Regions from separate parts of the Microbulbifer sp. MCCC 1A16149 genome, predicted to be linked through region 1. Evidence: predicted binding sites of a transcription regulator. Region 1 holds the regulator's gene; each other region holds the start of a gene.
What was found. Region 1 encodes LexA, which represses DNA repair genes until DNA is damaged. Its sites were predicted from a motif close to ACTGTNTNTANANACAGT; they were not measured.
Positions count from the first base shown of each region.

Region 2: imuA (translesion DNA synthesis-associated protein ImuA) is a predicted target of LexA. The motif match lies at 1,742-1,759, and genes of this name have one in related genera.
Region 3: ACONT6_RS05590 (PA0069 family radical SAM protein) is a predicted target of LexA. The motif match lies at 7,795-7,812, and genes of this name have one in related genera.

Region 1 covers NZ_CP185959.1:2,178,959-2,188,971, forward strand. Annotated here, with positions in the region: gene ACONT6_RS09230 (CsiV family protein) at 179-1,051, shown strand; gene ACONT6_RS09235 (DUF819 domain-containing protein) at 1,156-2,391, shown strand; gene ACONT6_RS09240 (cold-shock protein) at 2,702-2,917, opposite strand; gene ACONT6_RS09245 (mechanosensitive ion channel family protein) at 3,227-4,345, opposite strand; gene nagZ (beta-N-acetylhexosaminidase) at 4,474-5,487, opposite strand; gene ACONT6_RS09255 (TetR/AcrR family transcriptional regulator) at 5,563-6,213, opposite strand; gene ACONT6_RS09260 (DUF6763 family protein) at 6,503-6,835, shown strand; gene ACONT6_RS09265 (TIGR00730 family Rossman fold protein) at 7,007-7,648, opposite strand; gene lexA (transcriptional repressor LexA) at 7,895-8,503, shown strand; gene ACONT6_RS09275 (hypothetical protein) at 8,632-8,886, opposite strand; gene ACONT6_RS09280 (DUF6586 family protein) at 9,060-9,602, opposite strand; gene topA (type I DNA topoisomerase) at 9,611-10,013, opposite strand, start outside.
Region 2 covers NZ_CP185959.1:2,975,843-2,985,855, forward strand. Annotated here, with positions in the region: gene ACONT6_RS12545 (NAD(P)/FAD-dependent oxidoreductase) at 1-1,003, opposite strand, end outside; gene dcd (dCTP deaminase) at 1,030-1,599, opposite strand; gene imuA (translesion DNA synthesis-associated protein ImuA) at 1,798-2,505, shown strand; gene ACONT6_RS12560 (Y-family DNA polymerase) at 2,551-4,071, shown strand; gene ACONT6_RS12565 (error-prone DNA polymerase) at 4,120-7,218, shown strand; gene ACONT6_RS12570 (TonB-dependent receptor plug domain-containing protein) at 7,277-9,880, opposite strand.
Region 3 covers NZ_CP185959.1:1,330,116-1,340,128, reverse strand. Annotated here, with positions in the region: gene ACONT6_RS05625 (5-guanidino-2-oxopentanoate decarboxylase) at 1-22, shown strand, start outside; gene ACONT6_RS05620 (aldehyde dehydrogenase family protein) at 124-1,554, shown strand; SAM-I-IV-variant riboswitch at 1,620-1,735, shown strand; gene ACONT6_RS05615 (hypothetical protein) at 1,765-2,064, opposite strand; gene ACONT6_RS05610 (glycine C-acetyltransferase) at 2,315-3,514, shown strand; gene tdh (L-threonine 3-dehydrogenase) at 3,524-4,549, shown strand; gene ACONT6_RS05600 (cation:proton antiporter) at 4,887-6,128, opposite strand; gene ACONT6_RS05595 (FMN-binding glutamate synthase family protein) at 6,149-7,693, opposite strand; gene ACONT6_RS05590 (PA0069 family radical SAM protein) at 7,827-8,915, shown strand; gene ACONT6_RS05585 (GIY-YIG nuclease family protein) at 8,930-9,241, shown strand; gene ACONT6_RS05580 (SDR family oxidoreductase) at 9,214-9,909, opposite strand; gene ACONT6_RS05575 (DUF3301 domain-containing protein) at 9,967-10,013, shown strand, end outside.

The sequences.
Region 1 (10,013 bases):
TCAATCGGTGATAAGATGGAGGAATTCGTCGCCAAAGGGGGCGGCGAATCCGGCTAGCTTTCAAGGCGCTTCTGGCAGTGCGATTATGGAAGCACCAAGACAGGCACTGGTCAAAGACCCCAGGGCTGACTCCAATGAAAAGCCCCGGTATAGGCACAACGAATAAAGCGGTATCAAGATGACCCTCACCAACAAACAGGTCACAACTCGCCTGAAGCAGCTGACCGGCGCCGCATTGCTGGCACTCTGCGCTGCGGGCGCCCAGGCGGCCGGCTATGCAGGCACCCAGTTTGAAATTGAGATGGTGGTTTTCGCACGGGATAGCGGTATGGATCGCTCCCGGGAAACCTGGCCCACGGCACTGCGCCTGAACTATGACAACCAGTGGGTCGATTTCGACACCCCGTCACCGGCCGACCCGATGACCCCGGCCCTGCAACCCGCCCCGAACCAGCTGGACAATAAGGTCGCCGCCCTGAACCGCGCGCGCGGCTACAAGGTCCTGTTCCACAAGACCTGGCGGCAAGTTTTGCAGAACGAGCGCAATGCCCCGGCAATACTGATCAGTGGCGGCGCCCAGGAAGGCAACCACCATCAGCTGGAGGGTAGCGTAACCCTGAGCGTTTCCCGCTACCTGCACCTGAGCACCGACCTGTGGCTGAGTGAATGGCTGCCCCAGACCGGCGGCTTCGCCGATCAGACCCAGCTCAGCGGCATCCCCGTCCCTACTCGCCCCCGCGCGGCAAACCAAACCTCTGGCGATGAGCCCATGGATCTGGCAAGCTCCGCCGCCGGCAACAACGGGGACTTCGGCTACAGCACCAGCGCCAACTCCGCCGTTTTTCATGGCGATGGCGAATTCGCAAAAGCCGCCGAGCCAGCCCAGAAAATGGCTGCTCGCGTAGCTGTGCTAAACGAGGAGCGCCGCTTGCGCAGCGGCGAGCTGCACTATATCGACCACCCCAAGCTGGGGGTCCTGATAGAAGTGCGCACCGTCGCAAAAGGACCAGAGCCAGGTGACGAGGAAGAGCCAATGGAGTTCTCTCCCTGACCGCGTAAAATACTTTGCAAAACGGCCCTCCGCGGGCCGTTTTCCTTTTGGGCTAAGCATCCTCGACTTTTTTATCAGGAATTCATAAAAATAAGGCTATTTCCATGATTACCAACGATGCCATCATTCTCGGCATGCTCGCCGCGATTCTCGGCTTTGTGTTTTATACCGCGAGCAGCGAACAGCGTTTCTGGAAGCGCTTTTACCGCTTCGTACCCGCCCTGCTCCTGTGCTATTTCCTTCCATCGCTGCTGACCACCTTCCACATCATCGATGCGCACAATTCGAACCTCTACTTCGTAGCATCGCGCTACCTGCTGCCGGCCAGCCTGGTATTGTTGACATTGAGCATCGATCTGAAAGGCATCGTCAACCTCGGGCCAAAGGCGCTAATCCTGTTTTTAACCGGTACCGCGGGCATCGTTATCGGCGGCCCACTGGCGCTGCTGATCATGTCGGCCATTGATCCAAGCATGCTCAATGGCAACGGCCCAGATGCCATCTGGCGAGGAATGACCACCGTGGCGGGCAGCTGGATTGGTGGCGGTGCCAACCAGGCCGCGATGAAAGAAATCTTCGACGTGGGCGGGGATGTCTTTTCTGCGATGGTGGCCGTCGATGTGATCGTTGCCAACCTGTGGATGGCAGTGCTGCTGATCATGGCGGGCAATGCGAAAAAACTGGACGCAAAACGGGGAGCGGATACTTCTGCTATCGACACCCTGCGAGAGCGCGTAGAAAGTATGCAGCGCAAGCACGCGCGTATTCCTGCGCTGCAGGATCTGATGCTCATCGCGGCTGTCGGCTTTGGTGTGACGGCAATTGCCCACGCTTGCGCCGACTTCCTCGCGCCGTGGTTTCAGAATAATGCGCCGCAATTGGCCCGCTTCAGCTTCACCAGCTCGTTTTTCTGGCTAATCATCATTGCCACCACGCTCGGCATCGCCATGGCTTTTACCCCAGCCAAAAAACTGGAGGGTGCCGGTGCCGCCAAAGTTGGCTCCGTGTTTATCTATTTCCTGGTCGCCACCATCGGCACTCATATGGACATCACCGCCCTGAAGAACAGCCCGGAGCTGTTTGTGCTCGGCATGATCTGGATGGCGATACACGCGGGCCTGATGCTGTTAGTCGCAAAACTCATCAAGGCACCGACGTTCTTTATGGCTGTCGGCAGCCAGGCAAATGTCGGGGGCGCGGCCTCTGCGCCCGTGGTCGCAGCGGCATTCCATCCATCACTCGCCCCTGTAGGCGTATTGCTTGCGGTGATGGGGTACGCACTGGGCACATACGCCGCCTGGTTCTGCGGGCAGTTGTTGCGGGTAGTTGGGGCCGGCTAAGGGCCCCCACAGGGCGGCAAATTTTGCCGCCCCATCGCCCAATAAAAAAGCCCGGGATCCCCCAGTATTTACTGGAAGATCCCGGGCTTTTTTATTGGTGCCATCTGATTCCGCCGCCACTAAACTGACAGCGCGAACAGACACCTGCATTCGCGGCTATAGCGCTTTACGCCCAGCAAGCAGTACAAAACTACTTGCACAGACTACCGTTCGAGCCCTCTATCTTGGGCGAGACGATAGTCCCGGCACTGCAGCGCGGCAGCCTCGGCTGCCGAAGCAATGCTGTATTGAGCGTGCGTCTGGTCGGGTGTTATTCGCAGGGCACTACATCTTCTGCGAGCAGACCCTTATCACCCTGCTGCATTTCAAATTCAACAGCCTGTCCCTCGTTGAGGGTTTTGTACCCGTCACCACGAATGCTGCGGTAGTGTACAAAAATATCCTCGGAACCTTCGGCGCAGGTGATAAAGCCATAACCCCGGGCATTGTTAAACCACTTCACTGTACCCGTAACGCGATCACTCATTAAGCCAACCTCATTTATTGTTATTGCGCCTACCTCGGTTACGGGTAAAGCGCCTACCCCAATTGCCGCGGCCAGCTCTTATACGAAGCTGGTCCACTGTCTCGAAGTGCCTATCCAGTCATCCAGATAAGCCGTTACTGATTCTTAGATAAAACAGCGCCACTGTCTAGGTTTACACGTGAAATTAATGTTACTTCCCATGAACAATGCGCAATTTGTCACCAAATTAACGGCTACAGCACCACAATATCTGACATTTGATGCCATTGAGCCCTATATCGCTTACCGGTCATTCAGGTATCAGATGCATCACGCACCAATGGACTTCTCCCGGTCACGGGCAATCGCGAGCTCCGGTAGATCCGCGATATGCAGAGTCGAAGTCGGGAAGGCACAGGAAGCGCCGCGGTCTTCGATGATCTTTAGAATCTTCAGTAGAACATCCTGTTTGATCTCGTGATAACGCACCCAATTGGTGGTACGGGTAAAGGTGTAAATAAAGAAGTCCAGGGAAGACGGTGCAAAAGAATTGAAATTTACAATCAGGGTCTGATTGGTGTCGATCTCCGGGTGGTTTTGCAGCATGGCGCGCACGTCATTTACGATCGGCTCCATCAGGCTGGCATCGTCGTAACGGATACCGATGGTCTCGTAGATGCGGCGGTTCAGCATACGCGAGGGGTTCTCGACAGAAATCTGGGTAAACACCCCGTTGGGAATATACAGCGGACGCTTGTCGAAAGTGCGGATACGGGTAAGGCGCCAGCCGATATCTTCAACCGTCCCCTCGATTTCCTGATCCGGCGAGCGCACCCAGTCCCCAACTTTGAAAGGACGATCCAGATAGATCATCAGGCCACCGAAAAAGTTGGCCAGCAAATCCTTGGCGGCAAAGCCGATTGCCAGGCCACCGATACCGCCAAATGCCAGTACGCCACTGATGCTATAGCCAAAGTGCTGCATGATCACCATGGCTGAGGTAATCATGATGGATGCGCGAATCAGCTTGCCAATGGCGCGTACGGTGGTGGCATCCATCGGCTTGCCCATAAAGCGCGGATCCGCCAGGTTCTTCTCCACTGCCTTGGCAAATCGCAGTGCAAACCAGGTGATCAGTATGATGAAGCCAATCTCGCGGACGGTAATTGCAAGGGTAAATATCTCGGCGTCGGTAGCCTTCCCCGCCCTGGCAGCGGCGACAGAGAGCCCCACCAGCCACACCAGAATCGACGCCGGCGGATTGATCGCACCGCAAAGCGCGTCATCCCACGGATTCACAGTCCGTTCCGCCCGCGCCTGCAGGCGGCTAACCAGCAGCGCCAGAAGCCACGCCGCCAAGGCAGTAGCCAGTACAATCAGGAAAACTTCGGCAATCCAGAAACGATCTTCCCCCACCAGGGAGCGCAAAAACGCTTTAGCCTGCTCCACAAATCACTCCATTTAATACTTAAGGTTATTCGGCGTTGGCCTTAAAAGGTCGATTGAATACGCACATTTAAAAAGGGCGCTGGCCCCGGCTGGAGTAGCGCCTTGTGAAATTCGCCTATTGTGCCCAATTACATCCAGGATGCCAGCCACTCTCTGGTGGACTGCCAGCGGGAATTGGACTCGAGGGTACTCCAGCTATCAATGGCGGCACGACCGCGCATGCGCGCCAGACGTTCGCTCGAACGCGGGTCGGGCTCAAACCCTTCCAGCGCCTCCAGCACCTCCAATGCACCCTGGCGGTTATTGCACACCACGCCCATATCACAGCCAGCTTGCATAGCCGCCCTGATGCGCTCCGCATAGCCGCCTGCCGCACCTGCCCCTTCCATTGTCAGGTCATCACTGAAAATCACCCCGTCGAACCCCAGCCGCTTGCGCAGGATTTCCTGCAGCCAGAAGCGCGAGAAGCCCACCGGGTTTTCATCAACGTTGGCAAAGCGGATGTGCGCGGGCATTACCGCCTGTAGCTCGCCCGCGGCAATGCACTCGGTAAACGGCACACAGTCCGATGCGAGCACGGCGTCCAGGGTTCGCTGGTCCACCGGAAGCTCTTCATGGCTGTCCTCCAGCACCTGGCCGTGACCGGGGAAATGCTTGCCGGTGGTCGCCATTCCCGCTTCGTGCATCCCCGCCATAAACGGTCGCGCCTTTTGCGCGAGCACCAGGGGATCCTGGGCAAAACTGCGGTCACCCACAATGCGGCAGAAATCATCATCGGCATCCAGCACCGGGGCAAAACTGAAATCCACACCCACTGCCAGCAGTTCCGCGGCGAGCAGCCATCCGACATCTTTTAGCTGCTGGGTGTCGGCGCGGGCACTGAGCGCCTGCATGGAGGGGATACGAGTGAATGACTCGCGAAAGCGCTGTACGCGCCCGCCTTCCTGGTCCACCGCCAGCAGGATCTCTGGGCGCACCGACCGAATGTCTTTGATCAGGGCTTCGAGCTGTGGGCGGTCCCGGTAGTTGCGCGCAAAAAAGATAAGTCCGCCCACCTGAGGGTGCCGCAACAGCTCCCGATCTTCATCGGTGAGCTCGGCGCCCTCTACATCAATCATCACTGGACCAATCTGAACAGACATGGATCGCCGCTCCCACTGCAAGTCAATAAATCGGGCTGGCCGGGCCTCTGTGCCCACCCGGATGCGCGCTGGGCTTCAAGTCTCGCCGGATACCGGCGCAGTCAGCATCGCTGCGGCCGCCGGCGCCAACCGCGCCAGAGTCTCATCGAGATCGCTCTCGGCACCGAAATCTTCCCTCAGGATAGCTTCGATGGCGTCAAAGCTCGACAGGGAAAATATGGTGGCGCCAAGCATAAAATAAAGACGCCAGTAGAAGGTAACCGGATCCACCTGGGGCAGCGCGTTTGCCAACTGCCCCGCAAAACGCCGGTAGCTGGCGCCATAACGGGCGACAATAAAACGGCGCAAGTGGCCCTGGGACTGGGTGTAGGCAAGCCCTAGCAGGCCCATAAACCGCTTGGGATCCCGCCCCTCTTCCGCCAGCCCTGCGAGCGCTACCCGGTACAGGCTCTGCAGCAGGTCATCCAGCTGTAACTCCTCACCACTGGCCTGCGCCTGTTGCCGACGGCTCAGTTCTTCATCCAGGCTTTTCGTAAAAGGTGTAAGAAACCGCTCAAATACCGCCTGAATCAGTTCCTTTTTCGAACCAAAATGATAATTCACCGCGGCCAGATTCACGCCAGCGGTACTGGTGATCGTTCGCAGGGACGTTTCGGTAAAGCCGCGCTCGGCAAAAAGCACCTCCGCAGCGTCGAGGATTCGGTTTACGGTATCCAGCTGACTCATACCATGCTCACAGCAATTCAAACTATCAATTAAAACACTTGTTTAAGCGCTGAGATTAGCACAGTCGCCGTAGGACGGCACAGAATCACACCTTTCGGCAGTGAACACATTTTCACCAATTTGCGAGCCGAGCATGCACTTCATCGCAAAAATCACCCCACACTCACAAAACACCCCAACCGCGGCGAATCTCGCGACCACTCCGTTACCGAGGGCCCCCCGCGCACACTAGATTGAGAACAGAGGCATAGGCAATGCCAGCACTGATAAACATCAGGAGGGCTGCATCATGGCGAGAATCGCACCAGAAATTGGCAGCTGGTTTGAAAATTTCGACAGCGGTGACCTGTTTGAAGTGGTCGCTGTAGACCACCCGTCGCGCACAATTGAAATCCAGTACGTGGATGGCTCGGTGGATGAAATCGACTTTCACAGCTGGCCACGGCTGCCGGTGATTGGCGCCGCCGCGCCGGAAGATGCCAATGCAGGCTATGGCACCCTGGCCGAGGAGATGCAGGACGCGGAGGATTCCGGTTTCACCAGCCCCCTCTTCTCTCCCGCACAGAGCGCCATTGATCGGCTGGAGGGTGAATCTTTCCCGGGAACCGACGAGAGCCTCTGAGCCCCAAGGTAAGTAAATCAGGATGCCGGTTAAGCTAGATAACGGGCACCCTGCTTCCCTTGGGAACGGCTGAACCCGGATACCTGTATTCAAATTGCAAAATCAAATACGGCTAACAAACGGTATTAGCTCACCAATTCACAAGCTCGGAAATGGTTTCGTTTGCCCCCCTCAATCTTCGCGCCGGCGAATATACTCAACAATAATTTCTGCAGCCTCGTCGACGGTGTCCACCAGTTTGAACAATTCGAGATCGCTCTCATCGATGCAATTCCGGGCAAGCTGCGTGTCCACCATCCAATTTACCAGGCCCGACCAGTACTGTTTCCCTACCAGCACAATGGGAAAACGTCGGACTTTCTGTGTCTGCACCAGGGTTAACGCTTCGAATAATTCATCGAGCGTACCGTAACCACCCGGCATAGCGATAAAGCCCACCGCGTGCTTGACGAAAATAAACTTGCGCACGAAGAAATAGCGAAAGTTCAGGCTGATATCCAGATAGGGATTTGGGGTCTGCTCGAACGGCAATTCTATATTGAGGCCGATAGAAGCACCGGACTGGGTGAAAGCGCCGCGATTGCACGCTTCCATAATTCCGGGACCTCCGCCGGTAATCACGGGGATACCCTCACTCGCCAACAGCTCACCAAGACGCATGGCCTGCTGATACTCATGCGTGTCTTCGGGAAACCTTGCGCTGCCAAAAACCGTCACCGCGCCTTTGAGGGTAATCAGGCGTTCGATACCGTCGACGAGTTCCGATTGAATGCGCAGCACGCGCCACGCTTCCGGCATTTTTGCATCCAGCATATGCCTTCTCCATTATCACTATTCGCAGCCCTGTAGGACTTAATCTAAGCATTGAGGCCTGCGGCCTGGAACTGCAGATATAAAACGCCTCAGGGCCATCCAAGTCTAGCAGTAATCAGGCGCCGCCCCGGGAAGATTGCGCACCCGCCAAATCTGTATATAATCACAGCAACTGTATATAAATACAGACACCGGACTCCAGGAACAGATGCCGGGAATAACTCCGGAAACAACAGGAACGCGCCCATGACAAATCTCACCGCCCGCCAGGCACAGGTACTGGAGTTAATCAAAAGTTACCTGGACGATACCGGTTACCCACCAACCCGGGCTGAAATTGCCCAGGAACTGGGCTTCCGCTCCCCCAATGCTGCGGAAGAGCACCTCAAGGCACTCGCGCGCAAAGGGGCCATCGAGATGGTTGCCGGCGCCTCGCGCGGAATTCGTATTCCCGACTACCACAGCGGCCTGCCGATTGTCGGCCGGGTAGCCGCCGGTAATCCGATCCTGGCGGAGGAGAATATCGAGGAGTACTGCGAGATTCCGGCAGAGTTCTTCCACCCTCCCGCGGATTACCTGCTGCGGGTACACGGAATGAGCATGAAAGACGCCGGTATCCTCGACGGTGACCTGCTGGCCGTGCAGCGCACAGAGAACATCCGCAACGGTCAGATCGTGGTTGCGCGTATCGAAGATGAAGTGACGGTGAAACGCTTCAAGCGCCGCGGAAATCAGGCAACCGTACAGCTGCTGCCAGAGAACGAGGACTTCAACGTTATTGAGGTAGACATGCGCGACAGAAACTTCGCGATTGAGGGACTGGCTGTTGGCGTTATTCGCCAGAACCCCCTGTAATGGCAAATGATTCGCCATAAACAGTAAAACGCAGACATAAAAAAACAGGGCGATTGCCCTGTTTTTTTATGTCTGGCCAAAGTGCTGGCATCCACTACCCCGCACCTCCCGGAAACCGACAGACCGCCTCAGTGGATGGTGTGCTCGGTAATATCCACTTCCTCTTCTTCGAAGGGTTCCGGCTCCAGCTCGTTGATATCCTGTACCGCCTCGATGCCGGCCTCGAGCATGGCCCGCGCAATGGCAATCTTATGTTCGCGCAGAAACTCGAGACTCTCCTCAGAGAAATGGATACGCACCAGCGGGTCCTCCTTGTGACCAGCGCGTCGCAGCGCTACATCACCATTGGACAACTCGATGATTTCGTAGGTCTCAGAAGACATTCATTTCTCCAATTACTTCTCAATTACCTCACACCGGCCGCCCACATAACCGAGAGCGCGACCGGGTATCGGGCTCGGCGTGATTTGAAGCCAGTGTAACACAGCGGCAAATGATTAATCAGTGGGCGGGGCCGCCCAGGCTTGAACCTCAACCGGGCCGTTGATGGCGGGAGTTACCACTCCTGACCGTGGGCGCGCTGACGCAGGATCAGCTCATTCAGGGCGCGAAGCCACTTCCCGAGGGAATCCCGATTCAGAGCTTCGGGCGCCCGAGTATCCAGCTGACGCACAGGGATCAGGCTTTGCGCACCGGTAGAATCCGCCGCCGACGGGGCCGCGCCCCCGGCAGGGTGCCACAGGGAGCGCCAGGCTGCTTCCAGCCCCTGGAACCAGCTGTCGGGATTCTCCGCCAGGCTGACCAGCTCGTTGACCTCAGCACTGAACTTGCCACGCGAAGCCACCAGCTGTGCCAGCGCATGCGCAGTTTCCGGCTCGCCACCGGGCGCAAAGCCCAGCTGCAACTGATGCCCCTGCTCTGCCAGAAACGCCTTGTAGGCGCGCCACAATTGCAGCAGCGCGCCCTGGCACAGGGCACTCTCGTAGAGCGCCTCCGGCGACAGCGGGTTGGACTGTTCCGCCTCTGATGCGGGAGACTGAAGGATCAGCTGGCATCGACGCAGGGCCGATGCCACGGTACCCGTATACGGATTACTCACGGGGCAACCTACTTTGTCGGCGCTTTTTTGGCTGCAGCCTTCTTGGCCGGGGCCTTTTTCGCTGCGGCCTTTTTCTTAGCAGGTGCTTTTTTGGCGGCTGCTTTTTTCTTCGCGGGCGCCTTCTTGGCCGGTGCCTCTACCTGCCATTTACCGTCGCGATAGAACGCCTTCCAGCCGGTCGCCTTGCCCTCTTCCTCACTCTGGACGTACTGCTCCTGGGTCTTGCGACTGAAGCGGACCACTGTGTCGCGACCCTCGTTGTCCTCGGTGGGTGCCGAGAACAGGAAGCTGTACTTGGGGTCGATCTCGTCTTTGTGCGGCAGCAGTTCCTTGATCAGCGGTGCGCGAGTCTCCCGGTTTTTGGGGAACTGGCTCGCCGCCAGGAACAAACCCGAGGCGCCATCGCGCAGG
Region 2 (10,013 bases), 800 kb from region 1:
GCACCAGGCGCCATGTCTGTAGCTTCTCACCGAGTGAGGCGATCTCACTCTCGCTGTACTGCTTGAATGGCTTGCTCTGGATAGCACTCTGCTGCAGGAAAAACTGCACCAGTTTTTTACTCCAGAGCTCTGCCAGTACCGTGTGCAGATAGCTTTCCGGTTTTTTACCGCGCTGCTCTCCCAGCCATTGGGCCAGATCCAGTCCCGGGGCCAGGTCGAACTCTACCGCTTTCCCCTCGCGCCAGTGGCTGGAAATCTGCAATACCGCAGGACCACTCAGTCCCTTGTGGGTAAACAGCATCTGTTCGTGAAAATGTCCCTCATCGCAACTGACATTCACGGCCAGAGAGGTCCCCGGCAACTCCTGCTGTCGCGCCAGTGCGCGCTTGTTCAGGGTAAATGGAACCAGCGCTGCGCGGGTGGGAATGATGTTGTGACCAAACTGACGGGCAACCTCATAGCCAAACCCGGTCGCCCCCATGGTGGGAATCGACAGGCCGCCGGTCGCGACAACCAGGGATTCGCATACCACCTTGCCGAGGGAAGTGTGCACCTCAAAGCCTTTTGACTCGCCCTCCCCCAGCGGCTCGATGCGCTGAATTTCGCAGCGAGTGCGGATCTGCGCTTTCGCCTCCCGGCACTCGGCCAGTAACAGGTCAACGATATCCCGCGACTTGTTGTCACAGAACAACTGGCCGAGGGTTTTCTCGTGGTAGGGAATGCCGTGCTTTTCCACCAGCGCAATGAAGTCCCACTGGGTGTAGCGGGCCAGGGCGGATTTACAGAAGTGCGGGTTTTCGCCGTAGAAGTTGTCCGGCGCCGTGTACAGGTTGGTGAAGTTGCAGCGACCGCCACCGGACATCAGGATTTTCTTGCCGACCTTGTTGGCGTGATCCAGCACCAACACACTGCGGCCGCGCTTGCCCGCCACCGCCGCACACATCAGGCCGGCGGCACCGGCGCCGATGATCAGCACATCGGTCTGGGCGGGAAAATCAGTCATGGCAAAAAAATTTCAGAATAGAACGATCAGGTCTTGGGCAGTGTCACGCCGCGCTGGCCCTGGTATTTGCCGCCGCGATCCTTGTAGGACACGTCGCAGATCTCATCGGATTCGAAGAACAGCATCTGCGCCACACCTTCATTAGCGTAGATCTTGGCTGGCAGGTTGGTGGTATTGGAGAATTCCAGGGTCACGTGGCCTTCCCATTCCGGCTCCAGCGGAGTCACGTTGACGATGATGCCACAGCGGGCATAGGTGGACTTGCCCAGACAGATGGTCAGCACAGAGCGCGGGATGCGGAAGTACTCAACGGTACGCGCCAGGGCAAAAGAGTTTGGCGGGATTACGCAGTAATCGCCCTGCACGTCCACAAAACTGTCTTCGTCAAACGCCTTGGGATCCACGGTTGCGGAATGCACATTGGTGAAGATCTTGAATTCGTTGGCACAGCGCACGTCGTAACCGTAGCTGGAAGTACCGTAGGAGATCAGGCGATCACCGGAGGTACCGTGACGGACCTGGCCCGGCTCGAAGGGCTCGATCATGCCCTCGTTCTCTGCCATACGGCGAATCCACTTATCGGATTTGATGCTCACCCTGCCCCCTCGATTGCTGTAAATGACTGGTCATAAAAAAGAGGCCGAATCATAGCCGGTTTGCCCTGTTCAAAAAAGTGCCAGTAACACTGCTGTCCCTCTTGCTGCCCCCAAACAACTACTGTATAAATTGCCAGTAGATACTGTATAGATAACCAGTCAAACACAGCCAGACAGCCCGAGTGGAGCAAGCCAATCGTGAACAGCGCCGAAAACTTCATGCAAAACAAGCAGTTAAGTGACCAGGCCGACAATCAGCCCCTGCGACAGCTGCTGACACGCCCGGATATATGGCAGCTGGCCAATCGCCAGCGACAGCCCCGCACGGGTATTGCCAGTGGCTACCGCGGCCTGGATGCCCTGCTCGCCAACCACGGCTGGCCCCGTGCCGCCACCACCGAGCTGCTGGTGGATAAAGCCGGTATCGGTGAAATGTCGCTGATACTCCCCACTCTCGCACAACTGACCCAGCAGGGGCGGATGGTGATATTGATCAACCCGCCGCATGTCCCCTACGCACCGGCACTGGTGCAGGCGGGTATCCAGCTGGAGAAACTGCTGATCCTCCACCCCAGAGGTCAGCGCGATCAATTGTGGGCAGCGGAACAGTCGCTGCAATCTGGTGCCTGCGGTGCCCTAGTGAACTGGCAGGGCAAGGAATCCCCGGCAGACAAGGACCTGCGCCGCCTGCAGGTTGCCGCCCGCGATGGCGACTGCCTGCACTTCCACTTCCGCCCCGGCTCCAGTGCCGACACCCCCTCACCCGCCACTCTCAGGCTGAAACTGCAGAGCGACGGGGAGCAGCTGGCGCTGCACCTGCTGAAACAGCTCAACGGTAAATCCGGCCAGCGGCTGCACCTGGCCCGCAGCCCGGATCTGGTCCGCCGCGACCAGCCGCTGCACTGATTCAGGCACCCATCGGGTTCCTGTAACGGAGAGGAGGTTTTCCCCATGCTCTGGCTCTGCATCCAGTTCCCACAGCTCCCCCTGGAAGCGCTGACCCGCGCCCACCGGGCCGGAGACCAGACCCCGGTTGCCGTTTCCCAGGGCAACCTGATCCAGGCCGCCAATGCCGCCGCCCGCGCCCACAATGTCTGCGCGGGCCTCACCATTCCCACCGCCTGCGCCTACTGCCCGCCCCTGGAGTTACTGGAGCGCGACCGGGAGCGGGAATCCCAGCTGTTGCAGCAGCTGGCCCAGTGGGGCTACAGCTTTACCCCGGTGGTCTCTCCTCGCGGCGGTGTTTCCGACAAAAGCGGGCAGGCACCGGCAACACCGGGGGACGATACCGCCTGCCTGTTTCTGGAGTTGAGTGGCAGCCTCCGGGCCAGCGGAGGCCTGGCGCCCCTGTTACAACAATTGCGCAAGGAACTGCACAAGATGCGGATCCAGCATGTCATGGGGCTGGGCCACAGCCCCAGTGCCGCGCACCTGCTCAGCCAGCTACCGGAACACCGCCAGTGGCTGGCAGAAACCAAAACCCCGGCCACGCCACAGCAGTGGCGTCAGTGGATAAGTTTTGCCCCCAGCAAACTGCTCGATTGCAGCCACACGGCCATCGCCAAGCTCTATGCCAGTGGTATCAAGCGGGTGAGTCAGCTGCTCGCCATCCCGCTGTCGGAGGTGGGCAATCGTTTCGGCCGCGGCTTTATCGATTACCTCGCCCGACTCAATGGCACCCGTCCGGACCCGGTACCCAGCTACCAGCCACCGCCGGAATTTCACAGCGAACTCTTTTTTTCCAGCCCACTGGATAACAGCGAGCAACTGCTGTTCCCCGCCGGACGCCTGGTGCGGGAACTCTGCCGGCAGCTCCAGCGCCGCCAGCTCTACAGCCAGCAACTGCGCTGGGTCCTCGATTACGGCAGCCGGGGCAGCCAGGAGGTCAACGTGGAAATCTCACGCCCACAGCTCGATCCACAGCGGCTGATCGCCCTCACCAAGCTGCAGCTGGAGCGCGTGGAGCTGCGGGAGCCGGTTCAGGCCCTGGCACTCAAATGCCAGCAGCTGCGCGCACTGGAGGCCCAGAGCCTGCGCGAAGACTTCTTCGACGAAGGCAGTAACCCACACGACAGCTATCAACTGATCGACAAGCTCAAGGCCCGGCTCGGGCACCAGGCGCTGTCCGGGGTGACCCTGCAGGAAAGTTACCTGCCGGAGCAGGCCTGGAGCAGCGCGGACAGCCTCAGCCTGCAGAGCAGACCCCGAGGCCATCAGCTGAACCCGATCAATGCACCCCGCCCCAGCTGGCTGCTGCCCCGGCCAGACAGGGTGCAACAGCGCAATCACAAACTGTTTTACGACGGCGAGCTGCAATTGCTACAGGGTCCCGAACGCATCGACGGCTACTGGTGGCAACACCATCGTCACGCCCGCGACTACTACATCGCCCGCAGCGATCAGGGCAGCCTGTACTGGGTCTATCAGGACCTGACTTCGGAAGACTGGTTTCTACACGGCGTGTATTCCTGATCCCCCCGATAAATACCGTACCAATACCCCACAGCCACAACACTTTGCATGCAGTACGCAGAACTTTTCTGCCAGAGTAATTTCTCGTTTCTCCAGGGCGCTTCCCACCCGCAGGAACTGGTCAGCACCGCCGATCAACTCGGCTACAGTGCCATCGCCATCACCGACGAGTGCTCCATGGCCGGCGTGGTGCGCGCCTATGCAGAGCTGGAAAAACTCAGGGCCACGGGCAGCCGCCTGCAGCTGATCTGCGGCAGTTTGTTCCGCCTGCCGCAGGATCGACAGGAGCTGGTTTTACTCGCCCCCGACAAAACCGCCTACAGTGAAATCTGCCAGCTGATTTCCACCTCGCGCCTGCGCGCCGAAAAAGGCCAGTACCAGACCTTCCTTCAGGATATTATCCGCTTCTGCAGGCACGCTCTCTGCCTGTGGCTTCCGGGAGATGCCACGCTGGAAATACCCGCCGTGCTGAAACAGCACTTCGGCAAGCGCCTGTACATCGCCCTCAACCACCAGCTGTTACCCGGGGAAAACCGGCAACTACAGCGCTTGCTCGCATTTGCCGAGTCCCAGCAATTACCCATCGTGGCCACCAATGCGGTGCTGATGCACAACCGCAGCCGCAAACCGCTTCAGGATGTGCTCAATGCCAACTTCCATAACTGCACGCTGGAACAGCTCGGCTATCGCCTGCAACAGAATGCGGAGCGCTATCTGCGCACCCTGCCAGAGATTGCCGCACTCTATCCCCAGGATGCCATACAAAACACGCTGAAGATCAGTAGTGAATGCACTTTCAGTCTCAGGGAACTGCAATACCAGTATCCCTCCGAGGTCCTCGCCGCGGGCAAGGGGGCCAGTGAATATTTACGCGAGCTGGTGGAAACCGGCAGTGCAAAACGCTGGCCCCAAGGACCACAGGCACATATCCGCCAGCAGATCGAAACCGAACTGGCGTTGATTGCCGAACTCAAATACGAGCACTACTTCCTCACGATTTACGACATCGTGCAGCACGCTCGCGACCAGCATATCCTCTATCAGGGACGCGGCTCGGCGGCCAACTCCGTGGTGTGTTATTGCCTGTTTATTACCGAGATCGACCCGCACAAAATCGGCCTGCTGTTCGAGCGGTTTATCTCCCGCGAACGCAACGAGCCGCCGGATATCGACGTCGACTTTGAACACGAGCGGCGCGAAGAAATCATTCAATACATTTATCGGAAGTACGGCCGGGAGCGGGCCGGGCTGGCGGCCACAAAAATCACCTACCGGTTCAAAAGTGCCCTGCGGGATATCGGCAAGGCGCTGGGCCTGGGGGCGGCAACCATCGAACGCCTACAGGCCGGGCGCGCCTGGTGGGATACCCTGGAGGATTTCCCACAGCAGATGCAAAGGGCCGGTATTCCTGCGGATGGCACCGCGGGCAGAATGCTCCCCACCCTGCTTGAGCAGATCTACGGCTTCCCACGGCACCTGTCACAGCATGTGGGCGGCTTCGTGATTACCGAACAGCCCCTGAGCCAACTGGTGCCCATCGAGAATGCGGCGATGGATGAGCGCACCATCGTGCAGTGGGACAAGGAAGATATTGAAGACCTGAAACTGATGAAGGTCGACATTCTCGCCCTCGGCATGCTCACCGCGCTGCGTAAATCCCTGACCTACATGGCCCTGTACGGACAGCGGATACAATTGCGCGACATCCCCACCGAGGACCCGCACGTCTATCGAATGATGTGCAAGGCAGACACTGTCGGTGTCTTCCAGATCGAGTCCCGGGCGCAGATGAGCATGCTGCCGCGACTGCAGCCGAGTACCTTTTACGAACTGGTGATCGAAATCGCCATCGTCCGCCCCGGTCCGATCCAGGGTGGCATGGTGCATCCCTACCTGCGCAGGAAACAGAAACAGGAACCGGTGCGCTACCCCCATGAAAACCTGCGTCCGGTACTGGAGCGGACACTGGGCGTGCCCATATTCCAGGAACAGGTGATCAAACTCTCCATGGTGGCGGCAGGATTCAGCGGCGGCCAGGCCGACGCCCTGCGCCGCGCCATGGCCAGCTGGGGAAAAAATGGCAACCTGCTGCAGTTTAAGGAAAAGCTGGTTAACGGCATGCTGCAAAACGGTTACCCGCGCAACCTGGCAGAGCAACTGTTCGAACAGATGAAGGGTTTCGGCTCCTACGGCTTTCCGGAGTCCCACTCTGCCAGCTTTGCCCTGCTCGCGTATTTTTCTGCCTGGATCAAGTACCACCATCCGGCCGCTTTTTACTGCGGCCTGCTGAACAGCCAGCCCATGGGGTTTTATGCACCGGCGCAGCTGGTGTACGACGCCCAGCGCCATAACGTGAAAATACTACCGCTGGATGTGAACCACAGCGGCTGGCACCACAGTCTGGTTATATCGGAGAAAAAAGATGGCAACGGGCAATCCGATGCAGCAGCCAGTCCCGCCATCCGCCTGGGAATGCGCCTGATAAAAGGACTCGCCGAGGAATCCGTAGACGCGATAGAAACGGAAAGGGTACAGGGCAACTTTCAATCCCTGGAGGAGTTCGCCCGGCGAGTCGACATTCCCTCCCAGCAGAGTGCGATCCTGGCCCACGCCAATTGTTTTTACAGCATTGCGGAGAACCGTTTTCAAAGCACTTGGCAGGCATTGAACCGTCAGCTGGAACAAGCCACACCGGTACAGCATCAACCAGAAACCAGCCAGGAAGACAATATTTACAGCGACTACCAAAGTACCGGCCTGACCCTGCGGGAGCACCCGATCATGCTGCTGCGCAAGCAGCGTCGCTTTTCCAATCTTACCCGCGCCTGCGATCTTGAAGGACTGAGCGATGGCGACCGAATCAAGGTGCTCGGCCTGGTTACCTGTCGCCAGCGTCCAGGCAGTGCCGCCGGTGTATTGTTTTTGACACTGGAGGATGAAACCGGGGTGATCAATGTGGTGCTGTGGAAACAGACTCAGGAGCGCTATCGTGCAGAGATTCTGCGCGGGAAAATTCTATTGATCGAGGGCAACCTGCAAATCAGCCGGGACGCGCAGCAACAGAAATATGCGGTCATCCACCTGATTGGGAAAAAACTCGACAGCCTCACCAACAAGGAAATTCAGCATGTGCGAAGTTTCCACTGAGGTAAGCGGGCAATAAAAAAGGCCCCACAGAGGGGGCCTTTGTTGCAAACAGCGCGAATCAGAATTCGGCGCTGGCTCTCAGGTACCAGAAGCCACCATTGAAACCAAACGGTGACGTCAGAGACTGGCGCACGCCGAGGAACTGCAGCGTCGGGTCTACTTCATCATCCGGGCGAACATCGAAAATATTCTCACCACCGAGGGAAAGTTTGTAGTTCTCCTTGAGAGTGATCGTGGTTTCGATATCAACCAGAATTTCACCGCCATAAGACGACGCATCGGAAGCATCACCCGGGCCGAACAGGCCGAAGGTGCTTTCCCAGCCGCTGTAGCGGTTGAACCGCAGGTAACCGTTGAACAGGTCACCGGAGTCGTAGTCGAACGTCAGGGTGGTGCGATCGCTGGGCACCTGGTTTTCCAGATCGAACACACGCGACGCGTTGATGGTATTGGGCGCAACTTTGGTCACGTCCTGCTTGTTGTGATTGTGGCGCAGGTCAACCACCAGCAAGCCACCGGCGAGGTCGAAGTCACTGGTCACTGCCAGGTCGATGCCCGACACATCGGAATCAAACGCGTTGACGAAATAGTTGGCGTTGCTGTCCTCCAGCAATGCGGCATTGGCCACACCGGCATTTTCCAGCAACGTCACCTGCGCAGCACCAATCGTGTTGTTGCGCAGCGCCAGGCGGTCCTCGATTTCGATATTGTAGTAATCGATGGTCACGCTGGTGTTATCCAGCGGGCTCCACACTGCACCCAGGGTGAAGCTGGTGGACTCTTCCGGAGTCAACTCTTTGGCGCCCAGCGCCATGGCGACCGGGTGATTTACCGGATAAGTTCCGTTGGGAATCAGGTTGCCATCGGAGTCGGAAGTGGTGGTTACGTTGAGAGTATTCACCTGCCCCGGGGTCGGTGCGCGGAAGCCGGTGTTGGCGGTACCGCGCAGGGCAAAGTTTTCGGTAAAGTCGTAGCGCGCAGAAAGCTTCCAGTCGAAAGTGGAGCCAAACTCTTCAAAGTTTTCAAAGCGCAATGCCGCACCCAGCAACAGCTTGTCGGTAACGTCTGCCTCCAGATCCACATAGGCCGCCGTACTTACACTGCTGTACTCTCCGGCCGCTTCCGTCGGGAAGCCCTGGAAGCCATCGGAGCCGACACCGAATACCGCAGCAGTTGGCCCCACAGCGATAGAAGCCTCATCACCGGCACCAATTTTGTAGGTTTCGTCCCGCCATTCCATACCGAACGCCAGGTTCAGCGGCGTAGCGAAAGCTGCAACGTCGATTGGTTTAACAAAATCCGCATTGACGCTGGTTTCGGACTGGGTGAGCGTGCCCGGATTGAACGTCAGCGGAGAATTGATCCCCAGGCTCGGGTTGATGGAATTTTGCAGTACGTAGGAAACTTCATTCTCGGCACTGCGCGCACGCAGATCCCAGCTGATGCCATTGGACCACTCACCGCGGGCACCGACCACCGCTGAGAAATCGGTGATATCAGCACCAAACGCCGGGTTGTAGCCGCCCGGGAACTGGGTGTAGATGGGGTTGCGCAACACGAAGCCGCTGTCGCTGCCGCTATCTGCAACCAGGTAATCGGCGGGGTTCAGACCCTGGGCGATAATATCGTCCACAAGCGACTGGGGCGCGTCGTCCGGAATAAAGTCTCCGTTCGCATCCTTCTGCAGGGTTTCACGGGCAGTGAACATCTCAGAGGGATCCAGTACCGGACCGCGATAGAAGAAGTCGGAAATGGTTTCGTTCTTGGAATAGCCCAGGTTGCCGTACAGCTCGGTGGTGTCGTTCAGTTCATAACCGGTGTTCACGAATAGCTTGAGTGCCTCCACTTCCGGGTCGCCCCAGCGCTGGCCAAGACCATCCAGCGGCACCTTGTCTGCACCTACCACGTCTCCGACCGCCAACGCATCCGGACGCGCACCACCGCGCCAGGTTTTGTCCGCGGTGGAATGTTCTATAGTGGCATTCAGGAAGCCCTGTTCACCCAGTGCAAAACCGCCATTGGCAGCCAGTGACGTGCGGGCGCCGTCGCCATCGAAATACTCACCGGTCTGCGCAGACAGGGCGAAGCCTTCCGCATCATCTTTCAAAATCACGTTGACCACACCGGCAATGGCGTCGGAGCCGTACTGGGCCGAGGCACCATCGCGCAGCACCTCAACCCGCTCGATCGCCATGGATGGCAGCGCGGCAAAATCCACTGCCTGGGCGCCCTGATTGGTGGTACCCAGCGGCGCCAGCTGCAGGTTTACCAGCGCAGAGCGATGGCGACGGGTACCGTTGACCAGCACCAGGGTCTGGTCCGGGGACAGGTTGCGCAGGGTCACGGGGCGGATAAACGCGGTGCCGTCGGCGATGGGGAAACGTTGGGTATTGAACGAGGGCGCCACCTTGGCCAGGGACTCGGTGAGATCAAAACTGCCCTGATCGGAAAACTTGTCGCCACCGAGTACGTCAACCGGTGACAGGGTCTCGGTAGGCGCTACCCCCTCTTTGCGGGTACCGGTGGTGATGACCTCTTCCATCACGCCGTGATCCGTCGCAGGCGCTGGATCGGCTTCCTGTTGGGAAAACGCCAATGAGGCCGGCAATGCGGTTGCCGCCGCAACCGCCAGGGTCAATGCCTTGATTCTGAATTCTCGCATAGTTATCCGTCCTATTATTTTTCTGAAATCGGGACCGATAGATCGCTTTTAGTCGTGTCACGAAAACTAACGTGACCCAATTTTCATTATTGTTTTCATATTCGAAGCTGCACCAGAGTAGGGCAAATTTTGA
Region 3 (10,013 bases), 850 kb from region 1:
GATCGAGCTCACCGCGCCCTGAATGCGATGATCAGCGCATCGCGATAGAAACTATTCAATGAGCCGATATGCGCTTCACCGCGGCATCTGCTCAGCCAAAATTCAATACCGGAAAACGACGCAATGGACGTATCAAAACTCAACACGAAACAGCTCTACATCAACGGCGAGTGGCGCGATTCCAAGGGCGGCAGCCTGCATCCCGTCATCAACCCCGCCACCGAAGAAGCCCTGTGCGAGGTAATCCAGGGTACGCTCGAAGATGTGGATGATGCAGTAGCCGCCGCCAAAGCGGCGTTCAAGGAATGGCGCCACAGCCGCGCCGCCAAGCGCCAGGCCCTGATGCACGCCATCGCCGACGGCATGGAAGCGCGTAAACAGGACCTGATAGACGCCGTATCCCAGGCCCTTGGCTGCCCGCCACACATTACCGAATGGCTGCATATCGATGGCCCCATCTACGCTATGCGCTACTACGCCGACCGCGCCGCACTGATGGAAGAAACCGAAAAAGCCGGCCACTCCGTGGTACTGAAAGAACCGGTAGGCGTGTGCGGATTTATCACCCCCTGGAACTACCCGCTGCACCAGTTCGTGGGCAAAGTGGCCCCGGCCCTCGCCGCCGGCTGCACCATGATCCAGAAGCCCTCGGAACTCACCCCGCTTCAGGATTACGTGATGGCAGAAATCATCGACGCCGCCGGCCTGCCCGCAGGTGTTTTCAACCTGGTACCCGGTGCCGGGCCGATCGTTGGCGCAGCGCTGTCCAGCCATGTGGATATCGACATGGTGTCCTTCACCGGCTCCACCCGCGCCGGTATCGAAGTGGCCAAGTCCGCGGCCCCCACGGTCAAGCGGGTTACCCAGGAACTGGGCGGCAAGTCACCGTTGATTATCACCCCCGATGCGGACCTGGAAGCCGCCGTGCGCTGGGGCTGTGAAGATGTCTTCATCAATACCGGGCAAACCTGCACCGCCCTGACCCGCATGCTGGTACCCGCAGAGCGTTACGAGGAAGCAGTAAGTATCGCCAAGAAGGTCGCCGAAGAAGTCGCGCTGGGTACCGGCAGCGACGACTTTATGGGCCCCCTCTCCTCCGCCCGCCAGCGCGACATCGTGCGCGGCTATATCGACAAAGGTGTCGCCGAAGGCGCCCGCCTGGTGGCCGGTGGCAGTGACACCCCCGAAAACTTCCCCAGCGGCTTCTACGTGAAACCGACGGTATTTGCCGACGTCACCAACGACATGGCCATCGCCCGCGAGGAAATCTTCGGCCCCGTCACCTGCATGATTCCCTACAAGGACTTGGACGAAGCCATCGCCATTGCCAACGACACCGAGTACGGCCTCTCCAGCGGCGTCTGGGCAAAAGACACCGAGGCAGCCATGCCCGTCGTACGCCGCATTGAAGCGGGCCTCTGCTTCGTCAACGGCGGTGAATTCAATTACGACGCCCCCTTCGGCGGCGTAAAGCGTTCTGGCAATGGGCGTGAATTTGGCGCAGCGGGCCTGGACGAGTTTATTGAACTGAAATCCGTGCAGCTTCCCGCATAAAGCTCTGACGCGCCGCCCATAGTGGCGGCGCGGTTGACTGAGTGTTCCGCCATCGCTATCTTTGCTCCCGACATCAAGAGAGTGGCTGACGCCAACGCCAACCTGCCTACCGGGGCAAGGTGGTTTCCCTTCACAGAATGTGCAGGGGATGGGGCTCTTGCTGGTAACCGACTTGTTCGGACCAGCTGTGCAATCCAACCGGGATACGATTTATTCAATCGTCTCTTCCGCCGTCAGCCCTCCAGAATTTTTGGAGGGAACATGTCCGAATTCCAGATTACCAGCACCGACGTTATCGAAATCCAGATTGCCCCGCAGCGCAGTCGCACAGCGGTCCGGGCGGTCAAACGCAATGATCGACAACTGTTGTGGCAATTGCTGTTCGACTCGACGGAAGATGCGCTGGCCTTCGCCACCCATTGCCGAGCCAGCGACGCACCAGTCACGGCCCACAAGGCCTGTGAGCTGGTTGGATAACTTATTTTCGTCAAAAAGGCGGGTGATCGTCATAGATGACGCCCCAACCTACACTTACGGCAGTTCACCGGCGGACTCTCCGCGAAGGTGACGCTGGCCGGTACAGCTTTGTGAGACCGTCTGCGGCCAGGACGGCCGCAGCCGAGCCCCCATGGATGGGTTCACGGCGTGTCTCACAAAGCTGTACCCGCCAGCGTCGCCGCCATAACAGTCGTTAATTGGGAAGACCTCCCCAGAACATAGCCCTTTTGCCAAAAGCACTACAGGAGCCAATAACAACGTCATGTCCAAGCCCGAGCAATTTTTCCAGCACCTGCGCGATGAACTGAAGCAGATCGAAGCCGACGGTCTCTACAAGCGCGAGCGCATTATTACCTCCCAGCAGAGTGCCGAGATCCAGGTCAACAACGACAGCCAGGTACTCAACTTCTGCGCCAACAACTACCTCGGGCTCGCCAACCACCCCGACCTGATCCAGGCCGCCAAAGATGGCCTCGACCAGTACGGCTTCGGCATGGCCTCCGTGCGCTTTATCTGCGGCACCCAGGACATTCACAAGGCTCTGGAATTCCAGCTGTCGGAATTTTTGCAGACCGAAGACACCATCCTTTACACCTCCTGTTTCGACGCCAACGGTGGCCTTTTCGAAACCCTGCTGGGCCCGGAAGATGCGATCATCTCCGATGCCCTCAACCACGCCTCCATCATCGACGGCGTGCGCCTGTGTAAAGCCAAGCGCTTCCGCTATGCCAACAACGACCTGGCAGATCTCGAAGAGCAACTGAAAGCCGCCGACGCCGCCGGCGCGAAAACCAAGCTGATCGCCACCGACGGCGTCTTCTCCATGGACGGCGTCATCGCCAACCTCAAGGGCATCTGCGACCTCGCGGATAAATACAACGCCCTGGTCATGGTCGATGACTCCCACGCCGTCGGCTTCCTCGGCCAGCACGGCCGCGGCACCCACGAATACTGCGATGTCGTCGAGCGCGTCGACATCATTACCGGCACCCTCGGCAAAGCCCTGGGCGGCGCCTCCGGCGGCTTCACCTCCGGCCGCAAGGAAATCATCGACCTGCTGCGCCAGCGTTCGCGCCCTTACCTATTCTCCAATTCCGTGGCGCCCGCTATCGTCACCGCCTCCCTGAAGGTGCTGGACATGCTGGTGGAAGGTGGAGAACTACGGGACCAGCTGCAGGAAAACTCCCAGTACTTCCGCAAGCGCATGACCGAAGCGGGCTTCACCCTCGCCGGTGCCGACCACGCCATCATCCCGGTGATGATCGGCGACGCCGCCCTGGCCCAGAAAATGGCCGACAAGATGCTGGAGAAAGGTATCTACGTGGTCGGCTTCTTCTACCCCGTTGTGCCCAAGGGACAGGCCCGTATCCGCACCCAGATGTCCGCGGCGCACACCCGCGATCAGCTGGATCGCTGCATCGATGCATTTATTGAAGTCGGCAAAGAACTCGAGATTATCTAAGCGGTATTTATGAAAGCATTATCCAAACTCAAGTCTGAACCCGGCATCTGGATGACCGATGTCGAGGTACCGGAGCCCGGGCACAACGACCTGCTGATCAAGATTCGCAAGACCGCCATCTGCGGTACCGATATGCACATCTATAACTGGGACGAGTGGTCACAGAAGACTATTCCGGTTCCGATGGTTGTAGGCCACGAATACGTGGGCGAAGTGGTCGGTATGGGCCAGGAAGTGGCCGGCTTCAAAGTGGGCGACCGCGTTTCCGGCGAAGGCCACATCACCTGTGGCCACTGTCGTAACTGCCGCGCCGGACGCCGCCATCTGTGCCGCAACACCTACGGCGTGGGCGTGGACCGCCAGGGTGCCTTTGCTGAGTACCTGGTGATTCCGGCACTGAATGCATTCAAGATCCCGGACAATATTTCCGACGAACTGGCCTCCATTTTCGACCCGTTCGGCAACGCGGTGCACACCGCACTATCGTTCGATCTGGTGGGTGAGGATGTCCTGATTACCGGTGCCGGACCTATCGGTATTATGGCCGCAGCCGTTGCCCGTCATGTGGGTGCACGCCATGTAGTGATTACCGATATCAACGATTACCGCCTGGATCTGGCGAAGAAAATGGGCGCGACCCGCACCGTCAATGTCAGCAAAGAAAAGCTCACCGATGTGATGAAAGATATCGGCATGACCGAGGGCTTTGATGTTGGCCTGGAGATGTCCGGCGTTGCCGCGGCCTTCCGGGATATGCTCTCCGCCATGAACCACGGTGGCAAGATCGCGATGCTGGGGATTCCCCCGGGTGAAATGGCGATCGACTGGAGCCAGGTGATCTTCAAGGGCCTGATCCTGAAAGGTATCTACGGCCGGGAAATGTTCGAGACCTGGTACAAAATGGCCAGCCTGATTCAGTCTGGCCTCGACCTTTCCCCGATCATTACTCACCAGTTTTCCGTAGATGAGTTCCAGACTGGTTTTGACACCATGGGTTCGGGTGAATCGGGCAAAGTTATTCTTAACTGGCAGTAAAACGACGTTCGGGTTTTCCGGGTGCACCCCCGGTACAGCCCGGTGACGGGCGAGCACTGGGTATTCGTTTTCAAAACCGCTATGAGTACATCCCTGTACGCTGCGTCGGCGACATCCCTGTCGCCGACGCTTTTGAAAACGAATACCCAGCACTCCCCCTTCGCATCTGACATCAGTCCAATTTGTGGAGCCACAACCATGCTCAGAGTCATCGGTGTACTGATCTTCGCGCTAATCCTTCTCGGCCTGGCAGGTCACCTGTTTTACAAAAATAAAAGCCGTGAAGAAACCAGTCATATCCAGCCTCACTTGCAATATCATGTTGCTGGAAGCGACATTAAATCCCTAGCTTCCTGATCAGACGCGTGCTGGTCGTGCCCTGCACCAACAGGGAAAATAGCACCACACCAAACACCATCGACTGTACTGTCCACCAGTAGGGCAACTCTGTTGGCAGCGACAGTACCAGCGCCACCGCAATCACCCCGCGCAAACCACCCCAGCTTAAAATCAAGCGCCAACTCTGCGGAATGGGCGGCCCTACGAAGCGAGCCAGTGGGGCCAGCATAAATACCGCCAATCCCCGCGCACCAATTGCCGCCACAATCGCGATGATCATCGCCAACCATTGATCGCTAAACATCTTGAAGGTAATCACCAGGCCCATGATTACAAAGATCAGCGCATTAAATAAAAGGCCAAGCCACTCCCAGGTCGGCGCCGCGTGGGTTAAATAGGTTTCCTGCTGCTCGCGTAAACAGGCCCGGGAAACAATCGCACAGACCATTACCGAAAGAATCCCCGAAACACCCACCACGTGCTCCGCCAGATAAAAGCTACCGAACGCGGCCAGCACCAGCACCACCAACGCCGCACCTGCCGACCCCAAAAAAAGAATGACGATTGCAGTGAGCAGGCCACACAGTGTGCCCACCGCCAGGCCGCCAAAAAACAGTACCGAGAAATACAGCGCAAAACTGCCGGCACCGGCAACCGTCTCGCCGGTTGCCACCGCACCTTCCATCACACTGTGACTGGCAATGCCCAGAATAAAAGAGAACAGTACGACTGCCACCGCATCGTTGAACAGGCTCTCCCCTTCCACCAGGGTCAACAACTCCTCATTGGCATGGCTCTGGCGCATCCGCGCGATAATCGAAACGGGATCGGTAGCCGCGAGAATGGCACCGGTGAGCAACGCCGCGATCCAGGGGAAGCCTGTGGGGTGATGGACACCGTAGTACACCAACACCGCCGTGATCAGCCCGCAAATCAGCACCCCCAGCGTGGCGAACAGTAAAATCGGCCCTAGCCAGCGGAACAGAACATCCGGGTCAATTTTCCAGGCGGATTCAAAAATCAGCACCGGCAGGATCACGAAAAACACCATCTGGTGAATATTCTCAGCACGCAGCCCGGTGTCGTAATCGAGTACCGGTAGCAGAACACCGGCGAGCACACCGGCAATCAGGCAGCCCAGTGTATTGCCGCGCTTCAGTATCCGCGCAATGGCCAAACCGACTACCGCGGCCACCGCCATATACAGGCCCTGCCCCACCAGAGTGGTTACCCCTTCCATGGTCTTCTCCCGCTGTACGGTTACTGGGTTCCGCGATCCGAGGCGATCAGGGATTTGGGTGGCACTTCCGGTACCAGGTCGGACAGAGGTACCGGTGTGCCGCGCTCGTTGATGACCTCTACATGGGCGCGTCGCAACTGGCGCGGTTCCGGCACACCGCAGGAGTGGGCCAGCATACCCACCTCGTGTTCCATATTGTGCGCGTAATGGTAGACCCGCTCCGCCTTGTCCATGGGATCCAGGCCCTGCTGCAGGTCCGGGTTGTGGGTAGTAACGCCCGTGGGACAGGTATTCTTGTTGCACTGCATGGCCTGAATACAACCCAGCGCAAACATGAAGCCCCGTGCACAATTGACGAAATCCGCACCCATGGCCAGCGCCCAGGCCACCATGGATGGGGTGAGCAGCTTACCGGCGCAGATGATCTTGATGCGTTCCCGCAATCCATACTGGGTAATCAGGTCGACCACCATCGGCAGGCTGCGATTGATCGGGAGCCCCATATAATCCATCAGGCTCTGGGGGGCCGCGCCGCTGCCGCCATCGGCACTGTCGATGGTGATAAAGTCCGGCGCAGAATTCGGTCCGCGCTTCTGAATCGTTTCACACAGCTCGTGCAACCAGTCGCTGTTGCCGATCACGCACTTGAACCCGGTGGGTTTGCCGGTCACCTCGCGGATGTGGCCAATCATATCCAACAGCCCGCCCACATCCCGAAACTCCGGGTGCCCGTTGGGACTGATGGAATCCATACCCACCGGGATACCGCGCACATGGGCAATTTCCGGCGTGACCTTGATGCCTGGGAGAATCCCGCCCTTACCGGGCTTGGCGCCCTGGGAGAGTTTCAGCTCGAACATCCGAACCTGTTCGTGCGCCGCCACCGCGCGCAACTTGTCATCGGACAACCTGCCCTCCTCATCGCGCACACCGTATTTGGCGGTACCGATCTGAAATACGATGTCGCAACCGCCTTCCAGATGATGCGGAGAAAGCCCACCCTCACCGGTATTCAACCAGATGCCCGCCTTGGCCGCCCCCCGGGACAGCGCGCTGACCGCCGGCACCGACAGCGCACCAAAACTCATACCGGAAATATTGAAAATCGAGCGGGTGGTATAGGGCCGTCGGGCCACACCCTCGCCGACGGTCACTTCACGGGGCGGCACCGCATCCTTGGCCAGGGTGGGAAACGGGTGATTGAGGAATACGATATCCCCGGGCTGATTCAGGGGCCTGGTGGAACCAAACGCGAGTGTGGAATCCACGTTTTTTGCCGCGCGATACACCCAGCTGCGCTGGGCGCGGTTAAACGGCATTTCTTCGCGGTCGAGGGCAAAAAAGTACTGTCGAAAAAACTCGCCCAGGTGTTCAAACTGATAGCGGAACCGCCCCAGCACCGGAAAATTGCGCCGGATGGCCTGCTTGGTCTGGCTCACATCCGACAGATACAGGTACACCACGTACAGCACCAGCACCACCAGCCCGAAGGCAAACAGCATCGCAAACACCTGCAATACCTTGACGGCAAACGCGTATATCGCCGCAACAGCCTGAAGATCCATTCCCTGTTCCCTACATTGAAACCACTTGAACACAACCCAAAACTATTCGGTCATTGTATGTGTTCACGGCCCCTCTTGCACAGTCCCGGGACCGGCAATAAACTGTACAAACATACAGCACCCCACGAAAGACATGGCCAACGATTCACCAAGTAATCCCCGCAGTACCCTCAAGGGCCGGGGTGCCGTCAGCAACCTGGCCGGTCGCTTTGTGGACCAGGTGAGCAGCCGCGAGAGCGATGGCTGGGAAATGGCGCTGGAGCCTGTGGAACGGATCGAAACCGTGGCCATCGAGGAGAAGGCGAAGTCGATCATAGCCACCAACAACTCGCCGGATATCCCCTTTACCCAGTCCATCAACGCCTACCGTGGATGTGAACACGGTTGCGTGTACTGTTATGCCCGTCCGGCACACGCCTATATGGACCTGTCACCGGGGCTGGATTTCGAAACACGCCTGTTTTACAAACCCAACGCAGCCGAATTGCTGGAAAAAGCGCTGCGTAAAAAAGGCTACCGGTGCAGTCCCATCGCCATGGGCACCAATACCGACCCCTACCAGCCACTGGAAAAAGACAAGCGGATCACCCGCCAGATACTGGAAACCCTGCAACGCTACCGCCATCCCGTGACCATCGTCACCAAGAGCCAGCTGATTCTTCGCGATCTGCCGGTACTCGCGGAAATGGCCCAGGACAACCTTGTGCATGTGGGCATCAGTGTGACCACCCTGGATAACGGGTTAAAGCGCAAACTGGAGCCCCGCACCGCCGGGCCCGCGGCGCGCCTGCGTACCATCGAGGCTTTGGCCGCTGCCGGGATACCCACCGCAGTTATGGCCGCCCCCATCATCCCCGCACTGAACGACGCCGAGCTGGAAAAAATACTACACAGCGCCCACGGTGCCGGCGCGATTCACGCGGCGTATATCCTGCTGCGGCTGCCTTTTGAAGTGGCGCCACTGTTCCGACAATGGCTGCAAGAGCATTACCCGGAACGTGCGGAGCACGTCATGAGCATTGTGCAGCAGAGTCGTGGCGGCAAGGACAATCAGAGCGAGTTTGGACAACGACAACGGGGCACGGGAGTATTCGCGCAGTTACTGCAGCAGCGCTTTCGGGTAACCTGTCGCAAACTGGGGCTGAACGAACGAAAGTTGGATCTGGATTGCACTCGGTTCACTCTGCCGCCTCAGTCCGGCGATCAGCAGAGCCTTTTTTAATCTGGGAAACTGTTTTGTCTGGCTGGTTTGTTTATCTGATCCGCACCAAAAATGGCAGCCTGTATACCGGTGTTACCCGGGACGTGGCACGCCGCTTCGAGGAGCACAACAGCGGTGGCCCGAAAGCCGCAAAGGCGCTGCGCGGGCGCGGACCACTGACGCTCGCCTTTCACTGCGCCATGCGCAGCAAATCCGATGCCTTAAAACTGGAAGTGGAAATCAAGCGCTGGCCCAAGCGCAAAAAAGAGCAGTTGATCGCTAACGGGCCAGCTTTCCTGAGAGAAGTTTTGGGGGAGGGTTACCAGGGAATGGTCGTGCCATCGTAATTATAGAAGTGGCCACTACTAGTCTCGTCCGCTTCCAGCAAAACTTTCTTCAATCCCGCCACACTGTCCTCTACGGATATCAGCGCATTCGGGCCACCCATATCGGTTTGTACCCAGCCGGGGTGCAATGCCAGTACCTTGATACCCTGCTCCGCGAGGTCAATGGAGAGACTTTTTGCCACCTGGTTTACCGCGGTTTTTGAGGAGCGGTAGATATAACCACCACCGGAACCGTTGTCGCTGATACTGCCTACCTTGCTACTGAGGATTCCCACCACCTTATAGTGCCCGTTCGCCATATGCGGGTAAAAAGTCTCCACCAGTTTGTAGGGGGCGATGGTGTTGGCTTCCAGTACCTTGCGCCACTCCTCCGCATCCACACTGCCCAGCCCTACCCCTTTGGGGCCGTAGTAGCCGGCGTTACTGACCACGACGTCCAGGGAGCGGCCCTCCAGGTCCTTTGCCAGCTCGGCCATTTGCGCGTAATCGGTCACGTCCAGGCCGTGGATCTCGATATTGTCGTGGGCCTCGGCGAGCTCGCTGAGCTCCCAGGCAGCTGAAGGATTGCGGCAGGTGGCGACCACCTGCCAGCCATCCGCGGCAAATTGCCGGGTCATTTCCAGACCGATACCGCGATTACAGCCGGTGATGAGAATCGTGCCGGGCATACTCCCTCCTCTGGTGGTATTCTTGCGCGTTCAGATGATATAGCAATCAAAGTACCTATGTATTACTCACTCGGCGACCTCGTGTGGCTATTCCTGATCGGCCT